4 regions of the Streptomyces sp. NPDC050264 genome follow, and region 4 is predicted to be linked to each of the others. Evidence: riboswitches for the same ligand, from Rfam matches in the RefSeq annotation. Region 4 holds a riboswitch; each other region holds the start of a gene.

Region 1 (2,196 bases), on a different contig from region 4:
TTGTCCCAGTGGTGGACCATCAGGCGCTCTGCGTAGCGACGCGAGGGGAAGGACGAGCAGTCACCCACGGCGTACACGTCGGGCACGGAGGTCCGCAGGCTCGCGTCCGCGACCACTTCGCCGTGGTCGCCCAGGTCGATGCCGGAGCCGTCCAGCCAGCGGGTGGCCGGGCGGGCCCCGATACCGACGACGACCGCTTCGGCGGGCAGCCGCGTCCCGTCGTCGAGGACCACGGCCCCCGGTTCGACGCGCTCCACACGTGCGCGCGTGCGCAGTTGGACCCCCGCGTCCGCGTACCAGGCAGTCATGGGCGCCGCGACCTCGGCGGGCAGCGCCCCGACGAGCGGCCGCTCGGCCGCCTCCACGACGGTGACGCGGCAGCCGGCCTCGCGGGCGGCGGTGGCGAACTCGGCGCCGATCCACCCGGCGCCCACGACCACCACGTCGCGCTGCCCGGAGAGGACGGTCCGCAGCCGCTCGGCGTCGTCGAGGGTGCGCAGCACGTGGACGCCAGGAACGGCGTCCGCGCCAGGCAGCCGGATCGGTTCGGCGCCGGTGGCGACGACCAGCACGTCGTAGGGGACGGCTCCCTCGGCCGTGTCCAGCGCGTGGTCCCCGGGGCGCACCCCCGTGACCTCGCGACCCACCTGCAGGGTGACGCCGAGCGCCTCGAAGTCCACGTCGAACGCGGAGCCGTCGGCCTTGCCGAGCAGCACGGCCTTGGACAGCGGCGGCCGGTCGTAGGGCTGGTGCGGTTCCGCGCCGAGCAGCGTGACGGCGCCGGAGAATCCCTGTTCGCGCAAAGCCACGGCGGTCTGCACGCCGGCCATTCCCGCGCCGACGATGACGACGTGCCGCTGCCCTGTGGGTGTCCCGTTACCGCTCCGCTGCTCGCTCACAGGATCACCTTAGGCACCTGATCTTGCGCCAGTCAGCGGCGCGGACCACTCCCGCGCCGTGACGTCCTGCACACGTGTCACCGGTTTAGAGATCAAACGCCGCCGGGCCACGGGCCATGGGCGCGGGCTCCCCTACTGAGGGTCGCGCGCACGCGTTAGGGTGGCCGACGTAAAGCACTCGCGGGAGCCCGTACGCAGCGGGCTGAGAGGGAGGCTGCAGCGGCCTCCGACCGTACGAACCTGATCCGGGTCATGCCGGCGAAGGGAGGGGCTGGACGCCCATGTCGCGTACTCCGCTCAAAGCCACCGATGTCCTGGTCGTCGGGGGCGGAATCATCGGTCTGGTCACCGCGTGGAGGGCCGCGCAGCGCGGTCTGTCCGTCGCGGTGGTGGATCCCGAGCCGGGTGGCGGGGCCGCCCGGGTGGCGGCCGGCATGCTGGCCGCGGTCACCGAACTCCATTACGGCGAAGAGACCTTGCTCGGTCTGAACGTCGAGTCCGCGCGCCGCTATCCGCGGTTCGCGGCCGAGCTGTCCGAGGCCTCGGGGCAGGACCTCGGCTACCGCGCGTGCGGCACGCTGGCGGTCGCGCTGGACGCGGACGACCGGGCGCACTTGCGTGAACTGCACGCGCTGCAGACGAAGTCGGGCCTGGAGTCCGAGTGGCTGTCGGGCCGCGACTGCCGCCGTCTGGAGCCGATGCTCGCGCCGGGCGTGCGCGGGGGCCTGCGGGTCGACGGCGACCACCAGATCGACCCGAGAAGGCTCGCGGGTGCTCTTGTGACGGCCTGCGAGCGGGCGGGCGTGGACTTCCATCGGGCCCGGGCCGAGCGGCTCTCTGTCGTACGGGACCGGGCGCGCGGCGTGGTCCTCGCCGACGGCACCGAACTCGCGGCCGACCAGGTCGTGCTCGCGGCGGGCAGCCTCAGTGGTCGCCTCGCCGGGGTCCCGGACGAGGTGGTGCCGCCCGTCCGCCCGGTCAAGGGCCAGGTCCTGCGGCTGACGGTGCCCCGGCAGTACGCGCCGTTCCTGAGCCGCACGGTCCGCGCGGTCGTCCGCGGCAGCCACCTCTACCTGGTGCCGCGCGTCAACGGCGAACTCGTCGTGGGCGCCACCAGCGAGGAGCTCGGCTGGGACACCACGGTCACGGCGGGCGGGGTCTACGAACTCCTGAGGGACGCGCACGAACTCGTCCCCGGCATCACGGAACTGCCCCTGACGGAGACCTGCGCGGGCCTGCGCCCCGGCTCGCCCGACAACGCCCCGCTCCTCGGCCCGACGACCCTGCCGGGCCTCCT
Region 2 (2,196 bases), on a different contig from region 4:
ACAGGCCGTGGATCAGCCCGGTGTTGTCGTCCGTGTTGCCGGTCAGTGCCGCCCAGCCGATGAACAGTGAGCCCAACAGGCCGATCAGCAGCAGCGATACGAGGGTGCCGAGCACGGCGACCGAGGTCCGGGCCGACAGGCCGTGACACATGTAGAGCGCGATCAGCATGATCGCGCTGGCTCCGACGACCGCCACCACCAAAGGGTTGGAGCCTTGCAGGATCGCCGGGAGGATGAAGAACGTCAGCACCATGAAGCTGACCGCGAGCGCGACCAGCGCCATGACGCCCCGCAGACGGCCGACCACGACCACGGCCACGGCGAAGATCCCGGCGAGCAGCGCCATGGGGAACTTCCGGTTCGCATCGGTGACCGAGTACTGCAGGTTCTCCGGGGCGTCGGGCGCGTAGGCGACGATCACCTGCTGGCCCTCGCGCAACTGCCGTGGCGAGTCCGGCTGGACGACCTCCTTGAACGTACGGCCCTTGTCCTTGCCGGTGTCGACCCGGATCGTCGCGTTCTCGCAGGTGCCGGTGGCCTGTTGCTGGGCGGAGGAGCCCTCGGCCGTGGAGGTGTCGCCGGTCGGGGTGTCACCCGAGGCGTTCACGGACTTGCAGTCGACCTTCTCGACCCGGGTGACCGTGGCCTGCTGGGTCTGACGGTCGAAGCCGACACCGGTGCGTTCGTGCGCGGGTGCGCCTCCGGGCCACAGCACCGCGAGACCGACGACGACCGCGACGGAGAACGGCACCAGGATCGCCGCGATGACCTTGCGCAGATGCTGGGAGACGGGCGCGGCGGGGCCGTGGTTGTGGGAATGGCCGTGTCCGTGGTCGCCGCTCCCTGCGCCCGACCGGCCCGGTCCGTGCGGTGGCTGGGGCGGCGGAGGCGGAGGCTGCTGCGTCGTGGTCACCGCCCGATCATCGCAAGAACGGCAGGGGCCCTCTGTTCAACGCGTCCGAAGGGACGCTAGCGTGGAGGCACCTTTGCAAACGCGGGAGCTCGGAGCACCGGGCTGAGAGGGCGCTGACCTTCGTCCCAGCGTGTTTCACGTGAAACAGCGTGGAGCACCGACGACGAATATCGCTGCGTCGACCGCCGAACCTGTTACCGGGTAATGCCGGCGTAGGGAGTAGGTCTCATGACCACAACGGACGCACGCACGCCTGCCTCCAGCAGCTCTGAGCCGGAGGCCGGGAAGTCCACCGGCTGGCACAAGGGGTATGTCCAGGGCTCGCGCCCCGACCTCCAGGTGCCGGTCCGCCAGGTGCACCTCACCAACGGCCAGGCCGTCACGCTGTACGACACCTCCGGCCCGTACACCGATCCGACCGTCGACACCGATGTCCGCAGGGGACTCGCGCCCCTCCGGGAGAACTGGATCATCGCCCGCGGCGACACCGAGGAGTACGCGGGCCGGCCCGCCCGCCCCGAGGACGACGGGATCAAGCACACCTCACCGCGCGGCGGACTGCGCAACCTCGACGCGGTCTTCCCGGGCCGCCCGCGCCAGCCGCGGCGCGGCAGGACCGGCGAGCCCGTGACCCAACTCGCGTACGCCAGGCGGGGGGAGATCACCCCGGAGATGGAGTACGTGGCCATCCGGGAGAACGTGGCCCCCGAGGTGGTACGCGAGGAGATCGCGGCGGGCCGCGCGGTCCTGCCCGCCAACGTGAACCACCCGGAGATCGAGCCGATGATCATCGGCAAGCGGTTCCTGGTGAAGGTGAACGCCAACATCGGCAACTCCGCGGTCACCTCGTCCATCGAGGAAGAGGTGGACAAGATGACATGGGCGACCCGCTGGGGCGCCGACACCGTCATGGACCTCTCCACCGGCCGCAACATCCACACCACGCGTGAATGGGTGCTGCGCAACTCCCCCGTGCCTATCGGTACCGTGCCGCTCTACCAGGCCCTCGAAAAGGTCGACGGCAAGGCCGAGGAGCTGACCTGGGAGATCTACAAGGACACGGTCATCGAGCAGGCCGAGCAGGGCGTCGACTACATGACGGTCCACGCCGGCGTCCGCCTCCCGTACGTCCCGCTGACCGCCGACCGCAAGACCGGCATTGTTTCGCGCGGCGGTTCGATCATGGCCGCGTGGTGTCTCGCGCACCACAAGGAGAGCTTCCTCTACGAGAACTTCGAGGAGCTGTGCTCCATCCTCGCGGCGTACGACGTCACGTACTCGCT
Region 3 (2,196 bases), on a different contig from region 4:
CTTGCGCGGGCTCATGGTCTCGGGATCGTCGACCCGCACGGCGTACTTCGTGTAGTCGGCGGGCGCGGTGGCGTTCCCGGTCACCGGGTCGACGAACATGTTGAGCGGCATGTCCTGCTGGAACTCCTTCGAGATCAGGAAGTCGAGGAGCGCCCGGCCGCCCTTCTCGTTCTTGGCCCCGTCGAGCAGCCCGGCGAACTCGATCTGCCGGAAGCAGGTCCCGGTCGAGACACCGACCGGCGACGTCTTGGGCTGCGGGTCGGAGTAGATGGCCTCGGCGGGCGGCGAGGACGCGTACGACACGACGAGCGGCCGCTCGCCACCCGCCTTCTTGCCGCCGGCGCTCCCGCTGAACTCCTCGTTGTACGCCTGGTCCCAGCCGTCGACGACCTTCACACCGTTGGCCACGAGCTTCTTCCAGTACCCCTGCCAGCTGTCGTCGCCGTACCGGGCGGCGGACCCGAGCAGAAAGCCGAGACCCGGCGAGGAGGTGGCCGCGTTCTCGGTGACGAGCAGATCCTTGTACTTCGGCTCGGCCAGATCGGCGAAGGACGACGGCGGCGCCAGCTTGTGGTCGGCGAAGTACTTCTTGTCGTAGTTGACGCAGATGTCGCCGCTGTCGACGGGAGTGACGCGGTTCTTCCCGGCGTCGAGCTGATACGCGCTCTTCACCTGGCCCAGACCCTTGGCCTTGTAGGAGGCGAAGACGCCGTTGTCGAGCGCCCGCGACAGCAGGGTGTTGTCGACGCCGAAGAAGACGTCACCCTGCGGATTGCCCTTCGACAGGATCGCCTTGTTGACGGCCTGCCCCGCGTCACCGTCCTCCAGGACCTTCACCTGGTAGCCGGACTTCTTCTCGAAGTCCTTCAGTACGTTCTTGGAGACGGCCCATGAGTCATGGCTGACGAGGGTGACGGACTTGGAGTCCCCGCCGGAGCCCGCGTCGTTCGACGACCCGCAGGCCGACAACGTGACCAGACCGAGGCCCACGGCCAGAGCCACGCAACTCTTCTTGCTCACCGAAATTCCTCCTGGAGTGACCAGGAGAAGACGCGGCCCTGCCCGGAGACCTTCGAAGATCTCCGGGCAGGGCGCAACAGCATGAGTGATGACCGAACTTCCTACCCGGAATGACCCGGGCGAGGTTCAGAGGGTCTGCGGCCTGCCATTGGTCTGGTGCCGCACTCTCAGCGCTGTGGCGCTCCCCTGTCGGAATATGAAGATGTAGAAACTACTGCACTACTGCACTACTGAACGCAGAACTACTGACGTCCAGGCTACCGCTCGGTGGCGGCGAGCTGGCCACACGCCCCGTCGATCTCCTGGCCACGGGTGTCCCGGACGGTGACGGGCACCCCGTGCGCGGCGATCGCCTCGACGAAGGCCTTCTCGTCCTCGGGCCGGGACGCAGTCCACTTCGAGCCCGGGGTCGGGTTCAGCGGAATCAGGTTCACATGCACCGGCTTGCCCTTGAGCATCCGGCCGAGCCGGTCACCGCGCCACGCCTGGTCGTTGATGTCGCGGATGAGGGCGTACTCGATGGAGAGCCGGCGCCCCGACCTGGCGGCGTACTCGAACCCGGCGTCGAGCACCTCCCGCACCTTCCACCGCGTATTGACCGGTACGAGGGTGTCGCGCAGCTCGTCGTCGGGCGCGTGCAGCGAGATGGCGAGGCGGCACTTGAAGCCCTCGTCGGTAAACCGGTTGATGGCGGGAACGAGCCCGACCGTCGACACGGTGATACCGCGCTGCGACAACCCGAGCCCGTCCGGCTCGGGGTCGGTGAGGGCGCGGATGGACTGAACGACACGCTTGTAGTTGGCGAGCGGCTCGCCCATGCCCATGAAGACGATGTTGCTGAGCCGCGCGGGCCCACCGGGAATCTCGCCGTCACGCAGCGCCCGCATCCCGTCGACGATCTGGTGCACGATCTCGCCGGTCGACAGGTTCCGGTCGAGCCCGGCCTGCCCGGTGGCGCAGAACGGGCAGTTCATCCCGCAGCCGGCCTGGGACGAAATACACATGGTGACCCGGTCCGGGTACCGCATCAGCACCGACTCGACAAGCGTGCCGTCGAACAGCCGCCACAGCGTCTTGCGCGTGGTGTCCTGGTCGGTCGACAGATGCCGTACGACGGTCATCAGCTCGGGAAGCAACGCCTCCCGCAGCTTCTCGCGCGAACCGGCGGGGATGTCG
Region 4 (2,196 bases):
GACGAAGCCGGGGATCCAGTACCCCACGAACAGGAGCACGTTCTGAAAACGGGCGGCGGTGTCGGCGGCATGCATCCACAGCACCAGCGGGTACCCGAGGAGCGCGGCGAGTGCGGCGGCGAGCGGGCGCGGCAGGCGGGCTCCGATCACCTGCAGGGCGAGAGAGCCGCTGTAGTCGTTCATCGCGTTGCTGCACAGCGCGGCCAGCGCCACGGCGAGGAGCCCGAGCGAGCCGATCACCCCGCCGCCCAGCAGCGTGTCGACGCCCTGCGCGGTCTGGTCGGTGAAGACGGAGGCGCCCCAGAGTCCGAGCGCCTGCACGGCGGTGAAGGACACGACGACGCCCGCCAGCGTGCACCAGAACATGCGGGCCGGTGAGGTGGCGCGGGGCAGGTAGCGGCTGAAGTCGCTGGCGTACGGCGCCCAGGAGACGGCCAGGCTCAGCGCGATGGTGGTGGTCAGGGCGAACGCGCCGACGCGGTCGGCGCCGTGTGCGCCACCGTGGCCCGCGGGCGTGACGCCTGCGTGCGCCAGCCGCAGCGCCAGGGCGCAGAAGGCGACCGCGAGGACGGCCGTCATCCACTTCTGCAGCCGGTGGATCGCCTCGTAGCCCAGCGCGCCGAACGCCCCCTGCGCCGCCATCATCACCAGCGCCCCCAGCCAGAACGGCCAGCCGCAGAGCCGGGCGAGCGCGTCTCCGCCGAACAGGCCGATGAGCGCGTCCCAGGCGATGGACGAGAGCCATTGCAGGGCGCCGGGTACGACGACCGCCCGGCCGAACGCCAGCCGGGCGAGCGGGAGTTGACCCGCGCCGGTGCGGCTGCCCCACGTACCGAGGTACGCGGTGGGCACCGCGCCGAGCACAGTGCCCAGGACCACGGCGGCCAGCGCGGTGGCGAAGTCCAGGCCGAGGGCGATGCCGACCGTGCCGGTGAAGACGCCGCTCATCGTCAGGTTCGGCGCGAACCACACGGTGAACAGCCTTCCGGCGCCGCCGTACCGGTGGTCCTCGGGGACGGGGGCGATGCCCCGCGCCTCGGGGCGCCAGTCCCCCGGCGCGGTGGGCATGCGCCCGTCGAAAGCGCCCGCGCCCTGCCGCTCGGCGGCGCGCGGGTCCGTGGAAGCGTGCGACATCGACATCGCTGACATCCCTCCGCCAGTGCTAACTGGTTCAGGTTCTACGGGTGTGATCTCAGCCCTCGCTGTCGCGGGGCACCCCGTGTCGGGCAGTACCGGTGCGAACAGTAGCCGCTGCGTCGGCATGGGGTGGCGGCGCCCCCTCGCGCGGGGGCTCCCCCGCAACGCGAACCGGTCCTGCGATTAGAGTCGCGTGATGAGAACCATCGGGTTGATCGGCGGGATGAGCTGGGAGTCGACCGCGGAGTACTACCGGCTGCTGAACGAGCTGACCCGGGAGCGGCTCGGCGGACTGCACTCGGCACGGTGCGTGGTGTACTCCGTGGACTTCGCCGAGATCGAACGGTTGCAGGTCCAGGGCCGCTGGACGGAGGCCGGAGAGATTCTCGCCGCGGCCGCCAGGTCTCTGGAGGCGGCCGGCGCCGACATGCTGCTCATCTGCACCAACACGATGCACAAGGTGGCCGACCAGGTGCGGGCGGCCACCGCCGTCCCCCTGATCCACCTGGCGGACGCGACGGCCGACGCCGTACGCGCGGCCGGCCTGAAGCGGGTCGGCCTGCTGGGCACCGCGTTCACGATGGAGCAGGACTTCTACCGCGGCCGCCTCGAACAGTGCGGGCTCGACGTGCTCGTCCCCGACGCCGCCGGGCGTGCGCTCGTCCACCGGGTGATCTACGAGGAGTTGTGCCTCGGCGAGGTCCGCGACGCGTCGCGCGCCGCGTATCAGGACGTCATCGCCCGGCTCGTCGGCGCCGGCGCCGAAGGAGTCGTCCTGGGCTGCACCGAGATCGAGTTGCTGATCGGCGCCGAGGACAGCCCGGTCCCCGTCTTCCCCACGGCACGGCTGCACGCCGAGGCGGCGGTGCGGATCGCGTTGGGCGACGTCACGCCCTGAACGACCCCGGCAACCCGGGATCAGGACCGTCGCCGTATCGCTGACGAGTGACCCTCAGTTCAGGACGCCGGCTCCGCCCAACTCCTCCGGGGCCGAGGCCCAGCAGGCCTCGACGGCGTCCGTGACGGTGTCGTGGATGCCGCCCGCGAGTCGGCCCGCGC

The links. Region 4 has a riboswitch for thiamine pyrophosphate ahead of AB0J02_RS38945 (cytosine permease). Riboswitches for the same ligand answer to the same signal wherever they lie in the genome.
Region 1: another riboswitch for thiamine pyrophosphate. It lies ahead of thiO (glycine oxidase ThiO); the one in region 4 lies ahead of AB0J02_RS38945 (cytosine permease).
Region 2: another riboswitch for thiamine pyrophosphate. It lies ahead of thiC (phosphomethylpyrimidine synthase ThiC); the one in region 4 lies ahead of AB0J02_RS38945 (cytosine permease).
Region 3: another riboswitch for thiamine pyrophosphate. It lies ahead of AB0J02_RS27730 (thiamine ABC transporter substrate-binding protein); the one in region 4 lies ahead of AB0J02_RS38945 (cytosine permease).

Annotation. Positions count from the first base shown of each region.
Region 1 covers NZ_JBFAKV010000007.1:33,387-35,582, reverse strand. The annotation lists gene AB0J02_RS14110 (FAD-dependent oxidoreductase) at 1-830, opposite strand, end outside; TPP riboswitch at 1,070-1,183, shown strand; gene thiO (glycine oxidase ThiO) at 1,181-2,196, shown strand, end outside.
Region 2 covers NZ_JBFAKV010000003.1:441,919-444,114, forward strand. The annotation lists gene AB0J02_RS07170 (YibE/F family protein) at 1-913, opposite strand, end outside; TPP riboswitch at 985-1,149, shown strand; gene thiC (phosphomethylpyrimidine synthase ThiC) at 1,142-2,196, shown strand, end outside.
Region 3 covers NZ_JBFAKV010000017.1:98,041-100,236, reverse strand. The annotation lists gene AB0J02_RS27730 (thiamine ABC transporter substrate-binding protein) at 1-1,020, opposite strand, end outside; TPP riboswitch at 1,101-1,218, opposite strand; gene rlmN (23S rRNA (adenine(2503)-C(2))-methyltransferase RlmN) at 1,278-2,196, opposite strand, start outside.
Region 4 covers NZ_JBFAKV010000034.1:12,729-14,924, reverse strand. The annotation lists gene AB0J02_RS38945 (cytosine permease) at 1-1,140, opposite strand, end outside; TPP riboswitch at 1,132-1,230, opposite strand; gene AB0J02_RS38940 (aspartate/glutamate racemase family protein) at 1,334-2,035, shown strand; gene AB0J02_RS38935 (hypothetical protein) at 2,090-2,196, opposite strand, start outside.